One region of the Streptomyces sp. NPDC006743 genome, then DNA from elsewhere that is predicted to be linked to it. Evidence: predicted binding sites of a transcription regulator. Region 1 holds the regulator's gene; each other region holds the start of a gene.
The links. The regulator HrcA, encoded in region 1, represses chaperone genes, less so after heat shock. The targets are predictions, from matches to a motif close to TTNGCACTCNGNNNNNCNGAGTGCNAA.
Positions count from the first base shown of each region.

Region 2: a site for HrcA is predicted at 4,925-4,951, ahead of groES (co-chaperone GroES). Genes of this name have one in related genera too.
Region 3: a site for HrcA is predicted at 5,475-5,501, ahead of groL (chaperonin GroEL). Genes of this name have one in related genera too.

Region 1 is NZ_JBEYJA010000006.1:98,610-106,147, forward strand. It holds gene hemW (radical SAM family heme chaperone HemW) at 58-1,290, shown strand; gene ABZ719_RS07740 (DUF3097 domain-containing protein) at 1,311-2,117, opposite strand; gene ABZ719_RS07745 (MBL fold metallo-hydrolase) at 2,150-2,896, opposite strand; gene hrcA (heat-inducible transcriptional repressor HrcA) at 3,033-4,049, shown strand; gene dnaJ (molecular chaperone DnaJ) at 4,050-5,186, shown strand; gene ABZ719_RS07760 (nitronate monooxygenase) at 5,418-6,557, shown strand; gene ABZ719_RS07765 (16S rRNA (uracil(1498)-N(3))-methyltransferase) at 6,554-7,291, shown strand; gene ABZ719_RS07770 (VOC family protein) at 7,312-7,538, shown strand, end outside.
Region 2 is NZ_JBEYJA010000003.1:237,408-244,945, forward strand. It holds gene ABZ719_RS04120 (hypothetical protein) at 47-400, shown strand; gene ABZ719_RS04125 (RNase A-like domain-containing protein) at 397-1,677, shown strand; gene ABZ719_RS04130 (contact-dependent growth inhibition system immunity protein) at 1,694-2,383, shown strand; gene groL (chaperonin GroEL) at 2,727-4,352, opposite strand; gene groES (co-chaperone GroES) at 4,470-4,778, opposite strand; gene ABZ719_RS04145 (polysaccharide deacetylase family protein) at 5,104-5,952, opposite strand; gene ABZ719_RS04150 (polysaccharide deacetylase family protein) at 5,949-6,932, opposite strand; gene ABZ719_RS04155 (class I SAM-dependent methyltransferase) at 7,023-7,538, shown strand, end outside.
Region 3 is NZ_JBEYJA010000004.1:183,091-190,628, forward strand. It holds gene ABZ719_RS05420 (hypothetical protein) at 1-385, shown strand, start outside; gene ABZ719_RS05425 (MFS transporter) at 543-2,015, opposite strand; gene ABZ719_RS05430 (NADH:flavin oxidoreductase) at 2,347-3,498, opposite strand; gene groL (chaperonin GroEL) at 3,689-5,311, opposite strand; gene ABZ719_RS05440 (cold-shock protein) at 5,786-5,989, opposite strand; gene ABZ719_RS05445 (MoaD/ThiS family protein) at 6,421-6,696, opposite strand; gene thrC (threonine synthase) at 6,693-7,538, opposite strand, start outside.

The DNA.
Region 1 (7,538 bases):
CCGGCCCTCCTCGTGCTCCGGGCACGGCAAGGAGCGCCGTACTGGACAATGGAAGGCATGCCTTCCGCACTCCCCGACGGCGAGCCCGTCCCCGCCGACGGCGCGCTGCCCGCGTCCGCGCTCGCCGGGGCCGCCGGCCGGCCCCTCGGGTTCTACCTGCACGTGCCCTACTGCGCCACCCGCTGCGGCTACTGCGACTTCAACACCTACACCGCCACCGAGCTGCGCGGCACCGGCGGTGTGCTCGCCTCCCGCGACAACTACGCGGCGGCCCTCGTCGAGGAGGTGCGGCTGGCCCGCAAGGTCCTCGGCGACGACCCGCGCCAGGTGCGTACGGTCTTCGTCGGCGGCGGCACGCCCACGCTGCTCGCCGCCGACGACCTGGTGCGGATGCTGGCGGCGGTCCGCGACGAGTTCGGTCTGGCGCCCGACGCGGAGATCACCACCGAGGCCAACCCCGAGTCCGTCGACCCGGCCTACCTGGCGACCCTGCGGGAGGGCGGTTTCAACCGGATCTCCTTCGGCATGCAGAGCGCCCGGCAGCACGTGCTGAAGATCCTCGACCGCACCCACACCCCCGGCCGCCCCGAGGCCTGCGTCGCCGAGGCCCGCGCGGCCGGTTTCGCGCACGTCAACCTGGACCTGATCTACGGCACGCCCGGCGAGTCCGACGACGACTGGCGCGCCTCCCTGGACGCGGCCCTCGGCGCCGGCCCCGACCACGTCTCGGCCTACGCGCTGATCGTCGAGGAGGGCACCCGGCTCGCCCGCCGGATCCGCCGCGGCGAGGTCCCCATGACCGACGACGACGTGCACGCCGACCGGTACCTGATCGCCGAGGAGACGCTGTCCGCAGCGGGCTTCGACTGGTACGAGGTGTCCAACTGGGCCACCTCCGAGGCGGGCCGCTGCCTGCACAACGAGCTGTACTGGCGCGGCGCCGACTGGTGGGGCGCGGGCCCCGGCGCGCACAGCCACGTCGGCGGCGTGCGCTGGTGGAACGTCAAGCACCCCGGCGCGTACGCCGCCGCCCTGGCCCAGGGCCGCTCCCCGGGTGCCGGGCGCGAACTCCTCACCGAGGAGGACCGCCGGGTGGAGCGGATCCTGCTGGAGCTGCGGCTCAAGGAGGGCGCGCCGCTCTCCCTGCTGCGGCCGGAGGGCCTGGCCGCCTCCCGGCGCGCCCTGTCCGACGGGCTCCTGGAGCAGGGCCCGTACGCCGCCGGCCGCGCCGTGCTCACCCTGCGCGGGCGGCTCCTGGCGGACGCGGTGGTGCGGGACCTGGTGGACTGAGGCGCGCCCGGCCGCGGGAGCTACGCGGGTTCCGTCACGAAGTCGATCAGCTGCTCGACCCGGCCCAGCAGCTCCGGCTCCAGATCCTTGTAGGACCGCACCCGCGCGAGGATCTGCTGCCAGGCGGCGCCCGTGTTCTCCGGCCAGCCCAGCGCGCGGCAGACGCCCTTCTTCCAGTCCTGGCCGTGCGGGATCCGGGGCCAGGACCCGATGCCGAGGGAGGCCGGCTTCACGGCCTCCCAGACGTCGATGTACGGATGGCCGACGACCAGGGCGTGCTCGCTGGTCACCGACTCGGCGATGCGCCACTCCTTGCTGCCCGGGACGAGGTGGTCGACGAGGACGCCGAGGCGGGCGTCCGGGCCGGGCGCGAACTCGGCGACGATCGAGGGGAGGTCGTCGACGCCCTCCAGGTACTCCACGACGACGCCCTCGATGCGCAGGTCGTCGCCCCACACCTTCTCGACCAGCTCGGCGTCGTGCCGGCCCTCCACGTAGATGCGGCCGGCGCGGGCCACGCGCGCGCGTGCGCCGGGCACGGCGACCGAACCGGAGGCCGTGCGGGTGGGCCGTACCGGACCGGCGGCGGGCCTCACCAGCGTCACCGGCCGCCCCTCCAGCAGGAAGCCCCGCGGCTGGAGCGGGAAGGCGCGGTGCTTGCCGAACCGGTCCTCCAGGGTCACCGTGCCCGCCTCGCAGCGGATGACCGCCCCGCAGAATCCGGTCACCGGTTCCTCGACGACCAGGCCCGGCTCGGCCGCGACCTCCAACGCCGGCTGGGACTTCTTCTTCCAGGGCGGGGTCAGGTCGGCGGAGTACTGGCGCATTCGAGTGACGATAGGGAGATCCGGGGCGGTGATCAGCGCGACACGCCGAAGCGCTCGGCCAGCGCGTCCCGCTGGGCCCGGACGAAGGCCGCGTCGACCGCGGCGCCGTGCCCGGGGACGTACAGCGCGTCCTCGCCGCCCAGCTCCAGCAGCCGGTCCAGAGCGGCCGGCCACCGCTCGACCACGGCGTCCGGGCCCGCCTGCGGTTCGCCGGACTCCTCGACCAGGTCACCGCAGAAGACCACCGGCCCCCGGCCCGGCCCCTCGCCGGGCACCACCACGGCGAGGTCGTGCGCGGTGTGCCCCGGGCCCACGTTCGCCAGCAGCACCTCCCGGCCGCCGCCCAGCGGGACGGTCAGCCGGTCGCGGACCTCGCGGCCGGGCCGTACCAGGGCCGCGGCCGCCTCCTCGGCTGCCCGCGCGTCCAGCCCCTGGCGCACCGCGTCCGCGCGCAGCTCCGCGCGCTCGCGCGCGTCGCCGAGCACCGCGCCCGCCCCCTCGGCGGCGAAGACCTCGGCCGCCTCCTCGAAGGCCGCCGCCCCGAAGACGTGGTCGAAGTGCGGGTGCGTGAGCGCGAGAAGAGTCACACGGCCGCCCGTGATCTCGCGCGCCCGCGCACGCAACCGCGCGCCCTCCGCGACGGACGCCCCCGGGTCCACCCACAGCGCGGCACCGGCCCCGACGACCAGTGCGGCCGTGCAGTCCCACACCGGCAGCCGCACCCGGCCCACGCCCTCGGCCAGCCGCTCCCACCCCAGGTCTTCCCAAGTCACCGTCATACCTGGACGCTAGCGTTGCGCGGACCAGTCTTGCCCCCGGTGTACCCGACGGCCGTACACTGGGCCGGGGGATGCTGGCACTCGTATGCGCCGAGTGCCAGGCGGGAACCGAGTGACGACTCTGGAGGTGTGCGCGATGCTCAGCGAGCGAAGGCTGCAGGTGCTGCGTGCCATCGTCCAGGACTACGTCGGCACCGAGGAGCCGGTGGGGTCCAAGGCGCTCACCGAGCGGCACAACCTCGGCGTCTCACCGGCCACCGTCCGCAACGACATGGCCGCCCTGGAGGACGAGGGCTTCATCGCCCAGCCGCACACCAGCGCCGGCCGCATCCCCACCGACAAGGGGTACCGCCTCTTCGTCGACAAGCTCGCCGGGGTCAAGCCGATGACCGCGCCCGAGCGGCGCGCCATCCAGAACTTCCTCGACGGCGCGGTCGACCTCGACGACGTGGTGGCCCGCACGGTGCGGCTGCTGGCGCAGCTGACCCGGCAGGTGGCCGTGGTGCAGTACCCCTCGCTGACCCGTTCGACCGTCCGGCACGTGGAACTGCTCTCGCTCGCGCCCGCGCGGGTGATGCTCGTGCTGATCACGGACACCGGGCGGGTCGAGCAGCGGATGATCGACTGCCCGGCGCCGTTCGGCGAGACGTCCCTGGCGGACCTGCGGGCGCGGCTGAACAGCCGGGTCGCGGGCCGCCGCTTCACGGACGTGCCGCACCTGGTGGAGGACCTCGCCGACGGCTTCGACGTGGAGGACCGGGGGACGGTCGCCACCGTGCTCTCCGCCCTCCTGGAGACCCTCGTCGAGGAGAACGAGGAGCGGCTGATGATCGGCGGCACCGCCAATCTGACCCGCTTCCCCCACGACTTCCCCCTCACCATCCGGCCCGTTCTGGAGGCGCTGGAGGAGCAGGTCGTCCTGCTGAAGCTGCTCGGTGAGACACAGGATCCGGGCATGACCGTGCGCATCGGTCACGAGAACGCCTACGAAGGACTCAACTCCACGTCCATCGTGTCGGTGGGCTACGGTTCGGGCGGCGAGGCAGTCGCCAAGCTCGGCGTGGTCGGACCGACCCGCATGGACTACCCGGGAACGATGGGAGCGGTACGCGCAGTGGCACGGTACGTCGGACAGATCCTGGCGGAGTCGTAAGTGGCCACGGACTACTACGCCGTCCTCGGCGTGCGCCGCGACGCGTCGCAGGATGAGATCAAGAAGGCGTTCCGGCGGCTCGCGCGCGAGCTCCACCCGGACGTCAACCCGGACCCGAAGACCCAGGAGCGGTTCAAGGAGATCAACGCCGCCTACGAGGTGCTGTCGGACCCGCAGAAGAAGCAGGTCTACGACCTCGGCGGCGATCCGCTCTCGCAGTCCGGCGGGGCCGGCGCGGGCGGCTTCGGTGCCGGTTCCTTCGGCAACTTCTCCGACATCATGGACGCGTTCTTCGGCACGGCGTCGCAGCGCGGGCCGCGCTCGCGCACCCGGCGCGGCCAGGACGCCATGATCCGGCTCGAGGTCGAGCTGGACGAGGCGGCCTTCGGCACGACGAAGGACATCCAGGTCGACACGGCCGTCGTCTGCACCACCTGCAACGGCGAGGGTGCCGCGCCCGGCACCACCGCGCAGACGTGTGACATGTGCCGCGGCCGCGGCGAGGTCTCGCAGGTCACCCGGTCCTTCCTGGGCCAGGTCATGACCTCCCGGCCCTGCCCGCAGTGCCAGGGCTTCGGCACCGTCGTGCCGACCCCGTGCCCGGAGTGCGCCGGCGACGGCCGCATCCGCGCCCGCCGCACGCTGACGGTGAAGATCCCGGCCGGTGTGGACAACGGCACGCGGATCCAGCTCGCCGGCGAGGGCGAGGTCGGTCCCGGCGGCGGCCCGGCCGGTGACCTCTACGTCGAGATCCACGAGCTGCCGCACGCCACGTTCCAGCGCCGCGGCGACGACCTGCACTGCACGGTCACCATCCCGATGACCGCGGCGGCCCTCGGCACCAAGGTGCCGCTGGAGACGCTGGACGGCATGGAGGAGGTCGACATCCGGCCCGGCACGCAGTCCGGCCAGTCGATCCCGCTGCACGGCCGCGGCGTCACGCACCTGCGCGGCGGCGGCCGGGGCGACCTCATCGTCCACGTCGAGGTCCAGACCCCGACCAAGCTCGACCCCGAGCAGGAGCGCCTGCTGCGCGAGCTGGCCGAACTGCGCGGCGAGGAGCGCCCCCAGGGGCAGTTCCAGCCCGGGCAGCAGGGCCTCTTCTCCCGGTTGAAGGACGCGTTCAACGGGCGCTGACGTGGGCGATCGGTGTGGCTGGGGGTCCGGGGGCCGGCCCCCGGGCAGGCACAGCCAGCCCGGGCAGCAGGGCCTCTTCTCCCGGTTGAAGGACGCGTTCAACGGGCGCTGAGGCGAGCTGAACGCCGTGCAGCGGCGCCGAAGGCGGCCACCGACGCCGGTGGCCGCCTTCGGCACATGCCGCGGACGCCCCGATTCGGAGCCGTACGCGGGACGTGACACCATGCGGTCATGTCCTCCGCACTGTCCGCACTGACCGATCTCCTCCCCCGTCCGATCGTGCAGGCTCCGATGGCGGGCGGCCCCGCGGGGCCGCAGCTCGCCGCCGCGGTGTCCGAGGCCGGCGGGCTGGGCTTCCTGGCGGCCGGGTACAAGACGGCGGACGGCATGTACCAGGAGATCAAGCAGATGCGCGGGCTGACCGGCCACCCCTTCGGGGTGAACGTCTTCATGCCCCAGCCGGAGCACCCCGGTGCGGGCACCGGCTCCGCCAAAACGGCCTACGCCGCGCCCCCGTCCGGCGCCGTGGACCTCTACGCGCAGCAGCTGGCCGGTGAGGCCACCTGGTACGAGACGGAGCTGGGCGATCCCGAGTGCGGGCGCGACGACGGCTACGAGGTCAAGCTCGCCGTCCTGCTGGACGACCCGGTCCCCGTGGTCTCCTTCCACTTCGGCGTCCCCACCCGCCAGGTCATCGACTCCCTGCACCGCGTCGGCACGTACGTCCTGGCCACCGCGACCACCGTCGACGAGGCGCTGGCCGTGGCGCGAGCGGGCGCGGACGCGGTGATCGCCCAGGGCGTGGAGGCGGGCGGCCACCAGGGCACCCACCGCGACCGGCCGGAGAACGACGGCGCCGGCATCGGCGTGCTCTCCCTGGTCACGCAGATCCGCGAGGCCGTGGACCTGCCGGTCGTCGCCGCCGGCGGCATCATGCGCGGCAGCCAGATCGCCGCCGTCCTCGCGGCCGGAGCGAGCGCCGCCCAACTGGGCACGGCGTTCCTCGCCACCCCCGAGTCCGGGGCGCACGCCCTGCACAAGCAGGCCCTGACCGACCCCGTCTTCCCGCACACCGAGCTGACCCGCGCGTTCTCCGGGCGGCCCGCCCGCGCCCTGGTCAACCGCTTCGTGCGCGAACACGGCCCGTACGCGCCCGCCGCCTACCCGGAGGTCCACCACCTCACCTCGCCGCTGCGCAAGGCCGCCGCGAAGGCCGGCGACCCGCAGGGCATGGCGCTGTGGGCGGGTCAGGGCCACCGCCAGGCCCGCGCGCTGCCCGCCGGCGAGCTGGTCGGGGTGCTCGCGGAAGAACTGGACGCCGCCCGGCGCGAGTCGGCGGCCGGTTCGCGCAGGGGAGGCGAGGCGCGATGACCGCACCCGTGTTCGTGGCCGACCGGCTGGAGGCCGGCCCGGCCCCGTTCGTGCTGGACGGCGCCGAGGGGCGGCACGCCGTCTCGGTGAAGCGGCTCCAGCCCGGCGAGCGGGTCGTGCTCACGGACGGCGCCGGACGGTGGGCCGGGGGCGAGGTGAGCGCCACCGAGGGCAAGGACCGGCTCGTCGTGCGGCTGGACCCGGTGACCGAGGAACCCCCGCCCTCGCCCCGGATCACCGTCGTCCAGGCCCTCCCCAAGGGCGACCGCGGCGAACTGGCCGTGGAGACCATGACGGAGGTCGGCGTCGACGCCATCGTGCCCTGGGCCGCCTCCCGCTGCATCACCCAGTGGAAGGGCGAGCGGGGACTCAAGGCGCTCGGCAAGTGGCGGGCCACCGCGCGCGAGGCCGGCAAGCAGTCGCGCCGCGTCCGCTTCCCCGAGGTAGCGGACGCCGCGACGACCAAGCAGGTGGCCGCGCTCCTCGCCGGAGCGGACTTCGCCGCCGTCCTCCACGAGAGCGGCCGGGAGCGGCTGGCCACCGCCGAACTGCCCGCCCTGGGAGAGATCGTGCTGGTCGTGGGACCCGAAGGCGGCGTCTCCCCCGAGGAGTTGGCGCTGTTCGCCGAGGCCGGCGCCGGGCCCTACGTCCTGGGGCCTACTGTGTTGCGCACATCGACCGCCGGTACCGCCGCCGCGGCCCTGCTCCTGGGTCGCACGGGCCGCTGGTCCTGACCACGCCAGGGGGAAACACCGTGGAACTCGCCCAAGTGCGGCTCCTCGTCACCGACTTCGCCGCCTCCTACCGCTTCTACGCCGACGTGCTCGGCCTCGAGCCGCAGTCCGGCGCGGCGCAGGGCCCGTACGAGAAGTTCACCCCCGCCACCGGGTCCGCGGGCATCGCCCTCCAGGACCGGGCGATGATGGCCGAGGTGCTGGGCGAGCTGGGCGACACCGCCACCGGGCACCGCTCCCTGGTGGT
Region 2 (7,538 bases), on a different contig from region 1:
GAGTCGAACGATCCGGGCGGCCGACGGAGGGGGCGGACACCAAGTCATGGGTGACAATGGCGAGATACTCGACATCAAGACCGCCGACATCAAGCGGACAGCACCTCATTTCAGCCACGAGAGCGTTGCGCTCGCACAGGCGCTGACCAAGCTGAAGACCGGTCTGTCAGAGGCTGGCGCACCCTGGGGCGACGATGAGCAGGGCACCACGTTCCACGAGACGTACGGCCCCTTGGTCAAGCGGATCGAGCAGTCCGCACAGATTCTGGCCGCCGGCCTGGCGAGCATCCACACGGCGATGGACGACATGGCCGACGGCCACATCGAAAACGAACAATTGATCCGCTCGATGTTCAGCCGGATCGACGTGCCCCACGACACCACGGGCCACGACAGGTGAGCGTCGCCGACAAAGCCCGCAAGGTCGTCCAGGACCTGACGGGCATGTGGTGGCCCGCGGCCGATGTCGACGGGCTACGGGACGCCGCGAAGGCGTGGCGTGACTTCGCCGACGACGTCGAGGACGTCACCGCTGCCGTCAACAAGGCCGCCCGCTCCCTGATCGAGAACAACAAGGGCGAGGCCATCTCCGCGTTCGAGGACCCCTTCTGGCGCCGCTACTACCACGACAAGCACGGCTGGCTGAAGGACCTGTCCGACGGCGCCCACGACATGGCGAAAGCCCTGGACGCCTACGCCGACGCTGTGCACGCCGCGAAGAAGAAACTCGAACACGAACTGGAGATCGTCGGCGCCACCCTCGTGGGTGGAACCCTCCTGGCCGTCTTCACCGCGGGCCTATCCGAAGGAGCGGCCGTCGCGGCCGCGGCGACTGTCACAGAGGTCGCCGCCGGCCTAGGCGTCACCGTAACGGCCGAGGTCGCCTCCATCGCGGGGACCACCCTGGCCACCGCGGCCCTCGCGGGCATCGAGTCCGTCACCGTCGACCTCGCCGTCGCCCAGCCCCTGTCCATCGCTCTGGGGGAGAAGAAGGGCCTCAGCCTCGACGAGGCACGCGAGGCCGGGGTGTACGGCGCGCTCCTGGGCGGCGCCCTCGGCGGCGGAGGCGCCGCCGTCAGGGCCGCCGACAGGGAAGGTGGCTGGACCGAACTCCTGGGCGGGGTCCGGCTGCCCGGCCTGTCCCCCGAGTTCGCCCTGCCGGGTGGTGTGACGGCGTCAGCGGACGACCTCGGCCTGCTGATGAAGGGTGACGGCGAACCGAACGCCTGGCCGCGCAGCAAACGCAAGGGCGCGGTCAAGCCGAGGTACCGGGCGGACTTGGCGGGAGACGAGGGCAAGGGGACTGCCAAATCGCACTCCCATACCTTGGAGAAGCACGTCGAGAAGACCGACCGGGAACTCCGGGCCCGCCTGCGCGCGGAGAAGAGGATCACCGGCAGTTCCAGCTTCGTCAGTCCCGAGGCCGCACAGAACCTGACGGACCGCGCGATCATCCAGCGTCAGCACGAGGTCAGGCGTTGGCTTGAGAACACCAGGAAGCCGGAACTCACGTTCAGGGTGGACTTCGGGGACGAGGTCACCGGGAGGAGCCTGTCCCGAGAGGACTTCATCAGGGGCACAGGACCGCACAATGTGCACAAGGTCTTCCTGCTCCTGCGACGCGACCCCGACATGCCCAGCGGCTACCGTATCCACACGTCTTATCCCACCTCGTGAGCGCAAGGAACACGCTGTGACCCACCACTACCCGGAAGGGTTCCTGGACAGAGACGAACGGTTTCCCGCGCTGCACGAACTGCTCGATTCCTACGCCTTCTCCGGAAACTCCTTCACGGACACCCCCGATGAGCCCGGCGCAGCCCTCAAAGCGTATGTGCGACAGGCCATGCGCACGCCGGGAGTCCTGGACGCGGTCATCGCAGAGATCGACGACCTCTTGCGGGCCGGCCTGTTCAACGACGACATCGCCGACGACGTGGACCTTCTGCCTCACGTCGAGCCCCCGGCCGGGCGCAGCGTCGAGCAGTGCCTCGCCACCATCCGCTCGCACCTGGAACGAATCAGGACGACCGGTGTCTGGGAACAGGCTCGGCTTCCCCAGACCGACTGGGAGTGGAGAAAGCAGTTCCCGGAGCTCTCCTCTTTGCTGGGCGGCTACTTCCACCAGGACCACCCGAGGTTCTACCGGTCCCATCGGGAGGCCCTCGACGACTATCTCGACGGAAACCCGGAGGAATATCTCGCCGAAGCCGCCGAAGAACTCGGCGCCTTCCTTTCCTGCGTCTCATCGGACAAGGAACTGGAACGTGCTGCAGAGATCCTTGGCCTCATGGTCTACCCCCCCGACGGCGTCCCACTGCGCCAGTGGCTCACGGACGTCCAGGGCATCCTCACTCACCGCCTGCGCCGAGGCGCGGTCTGACCGAGGGCCGGCGTCGTCCGGCGGGCGGCCCCGGGCAGGGGCCGACAGGACCGGTGGGCCGGTGTGCCGACGGGGGTGCGTGGGCCTGTGGTGAGCGGGGCGGCGCCCTCGCCGATCCGTGGCGGGCGGGCGGCGTCGCGTGCTCTTCGCGTACGACCGCGGCGGCCCGGTGGGCAGCGTGGTCACCCGCCGCTCACGGTGCGATCGCCCGGCCGGTGCGAGAGCCGCCGCACGGACCCGTTAGCCGGCCGGCCGAACGCGCGGTGCCCGGCACCCCCCCGAAGGGGTGCCGGGCACCGGTGGTCCGCCCGAGTCGCTGAGCGGCTCGGGTCAGAGCGCTGCCTCAGTGGGCGTGGCCGTGGCTGTGGCCCGCGGCGGCCGGCTCTTCCTCTTCCTTCTTCTCGACGACCAGGGTCTCGGTCGTCAGGAGGAGGGAGGCGATGGAGGCCGCGTTCTCCAGGGCGGAGCGGGTGACCTTGACCGGGTCGATGACGCCGGCCTTGACCAGGTCGCCGTACTCGCCGGTGGCGGCGTTGTAGCCGCTGCCCTTCTCCAGCTCGGCGACCTTGGAGACGATGACGTAGCCCTCCAGGCCGGCGTTCTCCGCGATCCAGCGCAGCGGCTCGACGGCGGCGCGGCGGACGACCGAGACACCGGTGGCCTCGTCGCCGGTCTTGTCGAGGTTGCCCTCGAGCACCTTCACGGCGTGGACCAGCGCGGAGCCACCACCGGAGACGATGCCCTCCTCGACCGCGGCGCGGGTCGCGGAGATGGCGTCCTCCAGACGGTGCTTCTTCTCCTTCAGCTCCACCTCGGTGGCGGCGCCGACCTTGATCACGCACACGCCGCCGGCCAGCTTCGCGAGGCGCTCCTGGAGCTTCTCGCGGTCCCAGTCGGAGTCGGTGGACTCGATCTCGGCCTTGATCTGGGCGACGCGGCCCTCGACGTCGGCCTTGTTGCCGGCACCGTCGACGATCGTGGTGTCGTCCTTGGTGACGGTGACGCGGCGGGCGGAGCCGAGCACGTCGAGACCGACCTGGTCGAGCTTGAGGCCGACCTCCTCGGAGATGACGGTGGCGCCGGTGAGGACGGCCATGTCCTGGAGCATCGCCTTGCGGCGGTCGCCGAAGCCGGGGGCCTTCACCGCGGTGGCGTTGAAGGTGCCGCGGATCTTGTTGACGACGAGGGTGGAGAGCGCCTCGCCCTCGACGTCCTCGGCGATGATCAGCAGCGGCTTGGAGGCGTTCGCCTGGATGATCTTCTCGAGCAGCGGGAGCAGGTCCGCGATCGAGGAGATCTTGCCCTGGTTGATCAGGATGTACGGGTCGTCGAGGACGGCCTCCATACGCTCCTGGTCGGTGACGAAGTACGGCGAGAGGTAGCCCTTGTCGAAGGCCATGCCCTCGGTGAAGTCCAGCTCCAGACCGAAGGTGTTGGACTCCTCGACGGTGATGACGCCGTCCTTGCCGACCTTGTCCATGGCCTCGGCGATCAGCTCGCCGACCTGCTGGTCCTGGGCGGACAGCGCGGCCACGGCGGCGATGTCGGACTTCTCGTCGATCGGGCGGGCCGAGGCGAGCAGGTCGTCGGAGACGGCCTTGACCGCGGCGTCGATGCCCTTCTTCAGCAGCGCCGGGGAGGCACCCGCGGCGACGTTCTTCAGGCCCTCGCGCACCAGCGCCTGGGCGAGCACGGTGGCGGTGGTGGTGCCGTCACCCGCGATGTCGTTGGTCTTGGTCGCCACCTCCTTCACCAGCTGGGCGCCGAGGTTCTCGTACGGGTCCTCGATCTCCACCTCACGGGCGATGGTGACGCCGTCGTTGGTGATGGTCGGGGCGCCGAACTTCTTGTCGATGACGACGTTGCGGCCCTTGGGGCCGATCGTCACCTTGACCGTGTCGGCGAGCTTGTTGACGCCGCGCTCGAGGGCGCGACGGGCGTCCTCGTCGAACTTCAGGATCTTCGCCATGGCAGCGGGAGCCCTCTCGGAAATCTTGGGTGAAAAAGAGACTGCGCCCCGGACGCCCGGCTTCTCAACGGTCGCGGGGGCCAGGGGCGCAGCTCACAGCAGGAATGCTGAGGTGACTTACTTCTCGATGATCGCGAGCACGTCGCGAGCCGAGAGGACGAGGTACTCCTCGTTGTTGTACTTCACCTCGGTGCCGCCGTACTTGCTGTAGAGCACGACGTCGCCGACCTTGACGTCGAGCGGAAGACGGTTGCCGTCCTCGAAACGGCCCGGGCCCACGGCCAGGACGACGCCCTCCTGGGGCTTCTCCTTGGCGGTGTCCGGAATGACCAGGCCAGAGGCCGTGGTCTGCTCGGCGTCCAGCGGCTGGACCACGATGCGGTCCTCGAGCGGCTTGATGGCAACCTTGGAGCTGGCGGTCGTCACGATCCGACCTCCCCCTTCGGAGATCTCACGGGGTTAACTGTCTGAGGTGGCGACCAGGTCGATCCGTCGTCGCGGGTGCCGGACCTGCCCGTCGCGTTGTTGGCACTCTCCGGTGGGGAGTGCCAGAGCCGAGACTATGACCGCGATTAGCACTCGGTCAAGCGGAGTGCCAATTGCCGTGCGGCGCGTCGGAGGAGGACGGGCTCTTCAGGGGTGCTCGCGCAGGTGCCGTCCAACTGCGGCGGGCAGCCCGGGAGCCGCCGCCCCCAGTCCCCCGCTGCCGGTCCGGACGGCCTCGTCCTCAAGGGCCGGACGGGCTGACCCGTCACAGGTAGTCCTGCAGCCTTCCGACCGTCAGCCCCTCCGCCTCGATGTCGCGCAGCAGGCGTGTGGTGCGTTCGCGCAGCGTCGGGCCGTCCAGGTCGTCGTCGTCCGAGGTGACCAGGAGGATGTCGCCGGGGCGCAGCGCGGGGCGGCCGCGGGTGAAACGCAGGCGGGTCTCCGTCATCGAGGCGCGCCACAGCACCACGGCGGAGACCTGGCAGTCGGCGGCGGCGCGCAGGGTCGTGTCGTCGTAGACGCCGTAGGGCGGCCGGAAGAGGCGGGGGCGGACGCCGAAACGGGCGTGCAGCTTGTCGCGCTGGCCGCAGATCTCGGCGCGCTGGCCGGCGTAGGGCAGGCCGCGCAGGGCCGGGTGTTCCAGGGTGTGGTTCTCCAGGGCCGCGCCGACCGACAGCAGGCGCGCGAAGTGCCCGTACTCCGGCCCGATGACGCTGTCCGTGAGGAACATGCTGACCGGCAGCCGCAGTTCGCGGACCATGTCGACGAACCGCGGATCGCGTTCGGCGCCGTCGTCGTAGGTGAGGAAGACGACCCGGTCGGGCGTGTCGACGTGGTCGAGAACCGGGGGCGGCGCGAAGGCCCGGCCGGCGGCTGCCGTCGCACGGGAGAGGGGGCGGGCCGGCGGCTGCGGGGGTGCGGGCAGCGGGGCGGTCAGGCCCCAGCGGCGGTACGGCTGCGGGGGCGCGGCCGGGCCGGTCGGCCGCACCCGCTGGGCGGCCTTGCGGCCCAGCCGTTCGATCGGGTCGACGGACGAGGCGCAGCCGGCCAGGAGCAGCAGCACGGCCGCGAGCAGTGCCGCGGCCGTGCGCCGCGGCCACGGCCGCGGTCTCACAGGTAGTCCTCCAGCCGGGCCACCGCGTACCCCTTGGCGGTCGCGTAGCTCAGGAAGCGGCGCATGTCGTCGACCATGGTGCCGTCCCACTCGCCGCGGCCGCGGAAGTGGGTGAGCACGATGTCGCCCGGGCGCAGCCGCTTGTCGTCCTCGCGGAACTCCCAGTGGTCGACGTAGACCTCCTCGTTCCAGATCGGCGCGTACTTGATGCCGCAGGACTTGGCGGCGCGCAGGGTGTCCTGGTTGTAGTTGCCGTAGGGCGGGCGCAGGAGCTGCGGGCGCCTGCCGAACTGCTTGAGCATGATGTCCTGCATGTCGCAGATCTCGTGCCGCTGCTCGTCGTAGGACAGGCCCGGCAGGTACGGGTGGTGCAGCGTGTGGTTGTTCAGGGTGTTGCCGAGGGACTGGGCCTTGCGGAAGTAGCCGTAGTCGTCCTTGACGAGGTAGTCGCTGAGGAAGGCCGTGTAGGGGACCTTCAGGTCGTTCATCATGCGCAGGAAGGCGGGGTCCTTCTCGGCGCCGTCGTCGATGGTGAGGAAGAGGATCTTGTCCTTGGTGGGCACGGTGGTGAAGACCGGGGGCAGGTCCCACTCCTCCTGGTGGTCCACCTCGAAGCCGGGGCGGGCGTGGATCCTCGGCTTGACGGCGGGTGGCGGCGGGGGCAGGAGCGGGGCCTGGCTCAGGCCCCAGCGCCTGGCGGCGGCGGTGCGGGCCGCCGCGGAGACCTTGAGCCGGGTGGCGTAGGAGTCGAGGGCCCGGGCGGGGGGCGCCTGGAGGCGCTGCTGGCCCGGGGCGGGGGCCACCGGCGTGCCCGGCCGGTCGCAGCCGCAGACGAGGGCGGCGACGGCGAGGGCGGCGAGTGAGGCACGGACGGCGGCCCCGCGTCCCGGACGGCCAGGACGGCCCAGGAGACCCGAGAGACCCGCGAGACCCGCGAGGCACGGGAGGCGATTTTTGTCATTTTGTACTACTGAACTCATGGCGCCGGATCCTCGCAGGCCACCGCCCCGAACCCGCGGCGACACCGCGGCCGGCGCCGCACCGTCCACCGACTGGCCCACAATGAGGCGGTGACCGACCCACTCGCCCCGCTGCACGCCTTCGCCTCGCTCCTCACCCCCGAGGGCCGCGCCCTCCTGGAGGAGGTGCGCGGCACCGCTCCCGCCGACGAACTCGCCGTCGCCACCCGGCTGCGCCGCGAGCACCCCGCCGGCCTGGTCTCGGCCGCGCTCGGACAGGCCCGGCTGCGGCAGCGGGCGGCGGCGAAGTTCGGGGCGGCGGACGCGGAGCGGATGTTCTTCACCCCGAACGGCGTGGAGCAGTCCACCCGGGCGAGCGTGGCGGCCTACCGCGCGGCGCGGCTGAGGGAACTGGGCGTGTCCTGCCTGGCGGATCTGTGCTGCGGCATCGGCGGGGACGCGATCGCGCTGGCCCGCGCCGGGATCCGCGTCCTGGCCGTGGACCGGGACCCTGTGACGGCCGCGGCGGCCCGCGCCAACGCGGCGGCGCTCGGGCTCGACGCCCTCATCGAGGTCCGCGAGGCGGACGTCACGGAGGTCGACACCTCGTCGTACGACGCCGTGTTC
Region 3 (7,538 bases), on a different contig from region 1:
GCCCGTCGACCAGGACGCGCCCGACCTGTGCCTGCTGTGCGAGACCCGGCGCCGTGCCGCCCGCCGGGCCCAGTACGACGGCGGCCCCCGCCGGCCGGCCGCCTCGGCGTCCGGCGAGAGCGCCCCCACCCGCTACGGCGTGCGCGAGGACCGTCCCCAGGCCCAGCAGCGCTGGCTGCCGGAGCTGTGGAACGGCCGGGAGTGGCAGCTGTGCGGCACCCCGCGCCGGGAACGGCGCGAGGCGGAGCTGTTCCTCGCGGCCCAGCAGCGCTCCCCCCGCGCGGCGACCGCCTACCGGCTGGTGCACGAGTTCACCGACTACGAGGTGGTACGCGTCTGGGGCACTCCGGTACGGGCGGACATCGAACCGATGGGCAACCTGTAGGACCCGGGGGCGGGTGAGGGGCGGGCCGGGACACCGGGCCGGCGCCTCGCCACCGGCCCGCTCCACTCCTTCCCTCCCGGCCCGCCCCGTCACCTCGGGACCCGGCCTCCGCCCCCGGCCCGCCCCGTCACCTCGGGGCCCGGCCTCCGCTCCCGGTTCAGGCCTTCACCTCGGGCGCCTTGGCCTCCCCGGCCGCCGCCACCGGCGCGGCCGCCGCGGCCGCGCCCCGGCCCGGGATGAAGGCGGCGATGAGGAAGCCGAGCAGGGCGGCGCCCGCGCCCAGCGCCAGGACGGTGCGGAAACCGTTCTCCGAGGGCAGCGCGTAGGGGCCGAAACGCGTGGTGAGGTGGGCGAGGACCACACCGGCGACCGCGCTCGCGGTCGACGTGCCGATGGACCGCATCAGCGTGTTGAGGCTGTTGGCCGCGCCCGTCTCGGAGGCGGGGACGGCACCCATGATGAGCGTGGGCATCGCCCCGTAGGTGAAGCCGATGCCCGCGCTGATGACACAGGGCGCCAGCACGAAGTGCCACACCTGGTCCATGAGGACGATGTTCAGGCCGTACCCGGCGGCCACGATGAGGGCGCCGGTCATCAGGGTCACCTTGGGCCCGCGGGCCCGGGACAGGGAGGCGGAGAAGGGGGCCACCGCCATCATCACCAGCCCGGACGGGGCCATGACGAGACCGGTGGTGAGCAGCGACTTGCCGAGCCCGTAACCGGTCTGGGCGGGCAGCTGGAGCAGCTGCGGGATCACCAGGGACATGGAGAACATCGCGAAGCCGATCGCGATGGAGGCCAGGTTGGTCATCAGCACCTGGCGGCGGGCGGTGGTGCGCAGGTCCACCAGCGGGGCCGGGACGCGCAGCTCGAAGGCGCCCCAGGCGAGCAGGATCACGACGGCCGCGGCGAACAGGCCCAGCGTCCGGCCGCTGCCCCAGCCCCAGTCGGCCCCCTTGGAGACCCCAAGGAGCAGACACATCAGACCCGCCGCCATGCCGACGGCGCCCACGGCGTCGAAACGGCCGCCGGAGCGCACCTGCGACTCCGGTACGAGCAGCAGCACGAGGATCGCCGCGACGGCGCCCAGGGCCGCCGAGGCCCAGAACAGGACGTGCCAGTCGAAGTTCTCGGCGATGACCGCGGCGGCGGGCAGACCGAGGGCGCCGCCGACACCGAGCGAGGCGCTCATCATCGCGGTCGCCGAACCGAGCCGCTCGGCGGGCAGTTCGTCGCGCATGATGCTGATGCCGAGCGGGATCACACCGGAGGCCAGACCCTGCAGGGCGCGCCCGACGACCATCGGGGCCAGGGAGTCGCTGAGCGCGGCGGTGACCGAGCCGATCACCAGCATGGCCAGGCTGACCAGCAGCATGCGGCGCTTGCCGTACATGTCACCGAGGCGGCCCATCACCGGGGTGGCGACGGCGGCGGCGAGCAGCGTGGCGGTGACGACCCAGGCGGCGTCCGAGGCGGAGGCGTGCAGCAGCTTCGGCAGCTCCGAGACGATCGGGATCACCAGGGTCTGCATCAGCGAGACCACGATGCCGCCGAAGGCCAGGACGGCCACGATCGCGTTGGGTCTGGGCAGGGCCCCGGCCGCGGTGGGCCGGGCAGGTCCGTCGGACATGGAAGAGGTCTCCGGAAGCGCAGGGGTACTTGACTCAAGCAACCATAATTCGATTTGATTGACTTAAGCAAGCGAAATCCGCCACCGTCGGGCCGCGCGCCCCGGCGGGGCCGGGCCCGGTAAAAAATCTCCGCCGAGCGCCCCGGCGGTCCCGCTCCCGGCCGCCTCCGCGTTGACGCGCGGCGCCGCGGACCGGCTCGGCCCGGTCCCCGGGCCCGTCTCCTGACCCGCGTGGGAACCGCCGCCTCGCTCCCGGCGCCCTGGGACCCGCCCCGTCTCCCCGACGGCCCGCGCCGGGCCTGCCGTGGAGGCGGGGCGGGTCCCGCTCGGGTCAGCTCAGTGTGGTCAGTGCCGCCGCGTCGAACGGCTTCAGGTCCGCGGTGCGGTCGGTGAGCACCTTCGCCGCCCACTCAGGGTCCTGGAGCAGCGCCCGGCCCACGGCGACCATGTCGAACTCCTCGCGCTCCAGCCGGTCCAGCAGGTTGTCGATGCCGCCGACCGCGGCACCCTCCCCCCGCAGGCCGCGGAGGAAGTCACCGCCCTGGAGGCCGACCGAGCCGACGGTGATGACCGGCCTGCCGGTGAGCTTCTTCGTCCAGCCCGCCAGGTTGAGGTCGGAGCCCTCGAACTCGGGGAGCCAGTACCGGCGGGTGGAGGCGTGGAAGGCGTCCACCCCGGCCGCCGCCAGCGGGGCCAGGATCGCCTCCAGCTCCTGCGGCGTCCCGGCGAGCCGGGCGTCGTAGGCCTCCTGCTTCCACTGCGAGTAGCGGAAGAGGACCGGGAAGGAGGGCGAGACGGCCGCGCGGACCGCCTCGACGACCTCCGCCGCGAACTTGGTCCGGGCCACCGGATCACCGCCGTAGGCGTCCGTACGGCGGTTGGTGCCCGCCCACAGGAACTGGTCCAGCAGGTAGCCGTGGGCGCCGTGGATCTCCACGCCGTCGAAGCCGAGGCGCTGCGCCGCGCCCGCCGCCTCGGCGAAGGCCCCGATCACCTCGTCCAGGTCGGTCCGCGTCATCGCCCGGCCGCCCTCGGTGCCGTCCAGGCGCAGCCCGGACGGGCCGACCGGGGGCGCGTCCGGGAAGGGCGGCCGTCCCTCCTGGCGGACCATGCCGACGTGCCACAGCTGGGGGACGATCGTGCCGCCCTCCGCGTGGACGGCCCCGGCGACCTTCTCCCAGGCCGCGAGCTGCTCCTCCCCGTGGAAGCGCGGCACCCTGCTGCTCTCCCCCGCCGAGGGGTGCCCGACGTACGTGCCCTCGGTGACGATGAGGCCCACCCCGGCGGCGGCCCGGCGGGCGTAGTAGGAGCGCACGTCCTCGCCCGGGACACCGCCCGGCGAGAACCGGCGGGTCATCGGGGCCATGACTATCCGGTTGGGGACGGTCAGGCCGTTCAGGGTGACGGGACGCGAGAGGACGCGGGCCGCCCGGGAGGCGGACTCCGGTCCGGGGACGGGGCCGGGGGTGGTGGTGACGGTCATACGGGGGGCTCCTCGGAAGGACGGTGAAGACCTGCCGGCTGCATACCGGGCGGTATGCATACCGAATGGTATGGGAGGAGCCACCGCCTCCGTCCCCCGGGCGCCCGCCGCCCCGGACACGCCCGAGGGCGGCACCCCCTGTCTCCAGGGAGTGCCGCCCTCGGCAAGGACGAGCCTGATCCGCGCGGGATCAGAAGTCCATGTCACCGCCCGGCATGCCGCCCGGAGCGGCCGCGGCGGCCTTCTCCGGCTTGTCGGCGATGACGGCCTCGGTGGTGAGGAACAGCGCGGCGATCGACGCGGCGTTCTGCAGCGCGGAGCGCGTCACCTTGGCCGGGTCGATGATGCCCTCGGCGACCAGGTCGACGTACTCGCCGGTCGCGGCGTTCAGGCCGTGGCCCGGGGTCAGGTTGCGCACCTTCTCCACCACGACACCGCCCTCGAGGCCGGCGTTGACGGCGATCTGCTTCAGCGGGGCCTCGAGCGCCAGCTTGACGGCGGCGGCACCGGTGGCCTCGTCGCCCTCCAGCTCCAGCTTCTCGAACACCTGGGAGGCCTGCAGCAGGGCCACGCCACCACCGGCGACGATGCCCTCCTCGACGGCCGCCTTGGCGTTGCGCACGGCGTCCTCGATGCGGTGCTTGCGCTCCTTCAGCTCCACCTCGGTGGCGGCACCGGCCTTGATGACGGCCACGCCGCCCGCGAGCTTCGCCAGGCGCTCCTGGAGCTTCTCGCGGTCGTAGTCGGAGTCGCTGTTCTCGATCTCGGCGCGGATCTGGTTGACCCGGCCGCCCACCTGCTCGGAGGAGCCGGCACCGTCGACGATGGTGGTCTCGTCCTTGGTGATGACGACCTTGCGGGCCTTGCCCAGCAGGTCGAGGGTGGCGTTCTCCAGCTTGAGGCCGACCTCCTCGGAGATGACCTCGCCGCCCGTGAGGATGGCGATGTCGCCGAGCATGGCCTTGCGGCGGTCGCCGAAGCCCGGGGCCTTGACGGCGACGGACTTGAAGGTGCCGCGGATCTTGTTGACGACCAGGGTCGACAGGGCCTCGCCCTCGACGTCCTCGGCGATGATCAGCAGCGGCTTGCCCGACTGCATGACCTTCTCCAGGAGCGGGAGCAGGTCCTTGACCGAGGAGATCTTGGAGTTGGCGATGAGGATGTACGGGTCCTCGAGCACCGCCTCCATGCGCTCCATGTCGGTCGCGAAGTAGGCGGAGATGTAGCCCTTGTCGAAGCGCATGCCCTCGGTGAGCTCGAGCTCCAGACCGAAGGTCTGCGACTCCTCGACGGTGATGACGCCTTCCTTGCCGACCTTGTCCATGGCCTCGGCGATCAGCTCGCCGATCTGGGTGTCGGCGGCGGAGATGGAGGCGGTGGAGGCGATCTGCTCCTTGGTCTCGACCTCCTTGGCCTGGTCGAGCAGGGCGGCGGAGACGGCCTCGACGGCCTTCTCGATACCGCGCTTCAGGGCCATCGGGTTGGCACCGGCGGCCACGTTGCGCAGGCCCTCGCGGACCAGGGCCTGGGCGAGGACGGTCGCGGTGGTCGTACCGTCACCGGCGACGTCGTCCGTCTTCTTGGCGACTTCCTTGACCAGCTCGGCGCCGATCTTCTCGTACGGGTCCTCGAGCTCGATCTCCTTGGCGATGGAGACACCATCGTTGGTGATCGTGGGCGCGCCCCACTTCTTCTCGAGGACGACGTTGCGACCCTTGGGGCCGAGCGTCACCTTGACGGCGTCCGCGAGCTGGTTCATGCCGCGCTCGAGGCCGCGCCGCGCCTCCTCGTCGAACGCGATGATCTTGGCCATGTGAAGTGGTCCCTCCAGGACTGGGGGTGATTCCTTCGGACCGCGCCCGCGCCCGCGACGGACGGCTCGCCGGCCTTGTGGTTCCTTGCCCCACGCGGCCTGCGGGCCTCACCGACCCGGTCCTTCGTTGTCACTCTCACCTTCAGAGTGCTAACGCCAATGATTAGCACTCGGCATGCCCGAGTGCAAGGTCCGCCCGCGAAGCGGGCTCGATGAGGGGTGGTGGTCGGGTGATGGACGGGCGCGCGCGCCGGGCGTGCGCGCGGACGGGATCAGCCGGGGGCGGACGGGGGCCTGCCGGTCGGGCGGGAGCGCGGGCACGCGGGCGGCCGGGCGTGCGGGCCGGCGCGCGGGCGGGCGGCCGGGGGCGCGGGCGGGCGGCCGGGGGCGCGGGCGGGCGGCCGGGGGCGCGGGCGGGAACGGACGAAGGGCCCACACCCCCGTGGAGGTGTGGGCCCTTCGTGTGACGTACGTTCAGGCGGTGACGCGAACCATGTCGGCCTGCGGGCCCTTCTGACCCTGCGAGATCTCGAACTCGACCCGCTGGCCCTCTTCCAGCGTGCGGTAGCCGTCCATCTGGATCGCGCTGTAGTGGACGAAGACGTCCGCACCACCGTCGACCGCGATGAAGCCGTACCCCTTCTCCGCGTTGAACCACTTGACGGTGCCCTGAGCCATGCCTAACTCCCCTATTACTGGCCCTTGCACAGATCCGCACTTCGCGGATCCGGGTCAGACCTCACCCCCCGTGGATCGGGGGCGTGCGCCGGAACGCGTCGACCGCGGCTGAATGTATCTGTCCAACTGCCGTCTGCAACAGGTCAATCGGACGAGAATTCCGGGCGGGAGCGGTCCGGAATGTGACGAGAATTCAGTCGATCCCCGGGCAAGTCGGGCCCCGCAAAACAAGGCAAATGCCGCAGAATACCCGCGCATTTTGGCTGCTTCTCATCGGCGGGCGGCAGGAATCCACAGGCGCTCATCCGGAAGATCCGGGGCGTGTTCCCCAACTCTACCGCGCTCAATCACATGGAATTGCCCCCTCCGCTTCTCTCGCGGAGGGGGCAATTCACGGCACGCTCGGTGATCGACATTACCTACGGTAATGGTCAGCCGCCGGCGACCGCCGGGATGATCGAGACGCCGGCGCCGTCCGGGGTCTCGGTCTGGAGGCCCTGCTCGAAACGCACGTCGTCGTCGTTGACGTAGACGTTGACGAAGCGGCGCAGCTTGCCCTGGTCGTCCAGGACGCGCGCGGCGATGCCCGTGTGGTTCTTCTCCAGGTCGGAGATCACATCGGCGAGCGTGGCGCCCTCGGCGCTCACCTCGGCCTGTCCGCCGGTGTAGGTGCGCAGGATGGTGGGGATGCGAACGGTCACGCTCATGATGCGAGGCCAGCCTCTCGGAAGGAGTCCAGGGTCGGGCGGATGGTGGCGGTCAGACCGGTGCCGGCCACCGCGTCCAGGGTCTTCAGGCCGTCACCCGTGTTCAGGACGACGGTGGTCTTCGTCGGGTCGAGGACGCCGGCCTCGACCAGCTTCTTCGTGACACCGACCGTCACACCGCCCGCGGTCTCCGCGAAGATGCCCTCGGTGCGGGCGAGCAGCTTGATCGCGTCGACGATCTGCGCGTCCGTCACATCCTCCACCGCTCCGCCGGTGCGGCGCGCGATGTCCAGCACGTACGGCCCGTCGGCGGGGTTGCCGATGGCGAGGGACTTGGCGATGGTGTCCGGCTTCTGCGGCCGGACGACGTCGTGCCCGGCCTTGAAGGCGGTGGACACCGGCGAGCAGCCCTCGGCCTGCGCGCCGAAGATCTTGTACGGCTTGTCCTCGACCAGCCCGAGCGCGATCAGCTCGCGCAGGCCCTTGTCGACCTTGGTGAGCTGCGAGCCGGAGGCGATCGGGACGACGATCTGGTCCGGCAGCCGCCAGCCGAGCTGCTCGCAGATCTCGTACGCCAGCGTCTTGGAGCCCTCGGCGTAGTACGGCCGCAGGTTGACGTTGACGAAGCCCCAGCCCTCGCCGGCCGGGTCGCCGATCAGCTCGGAGCAGAACCGGTTCACGTCGTCGTAGTTGCCCTCGATGCCGACGAGCTCGCCGCCGTAGATCGCGGCCATGACGACCTTGCCCTGCTCCAGGTCGTGCGGGATGAACACGCACGAGCGCAGGCCGGCGCGGGCGGCGGCGGCGCCGACGGCACCGGCCAGGTTGCCGGTGGAGGAGCA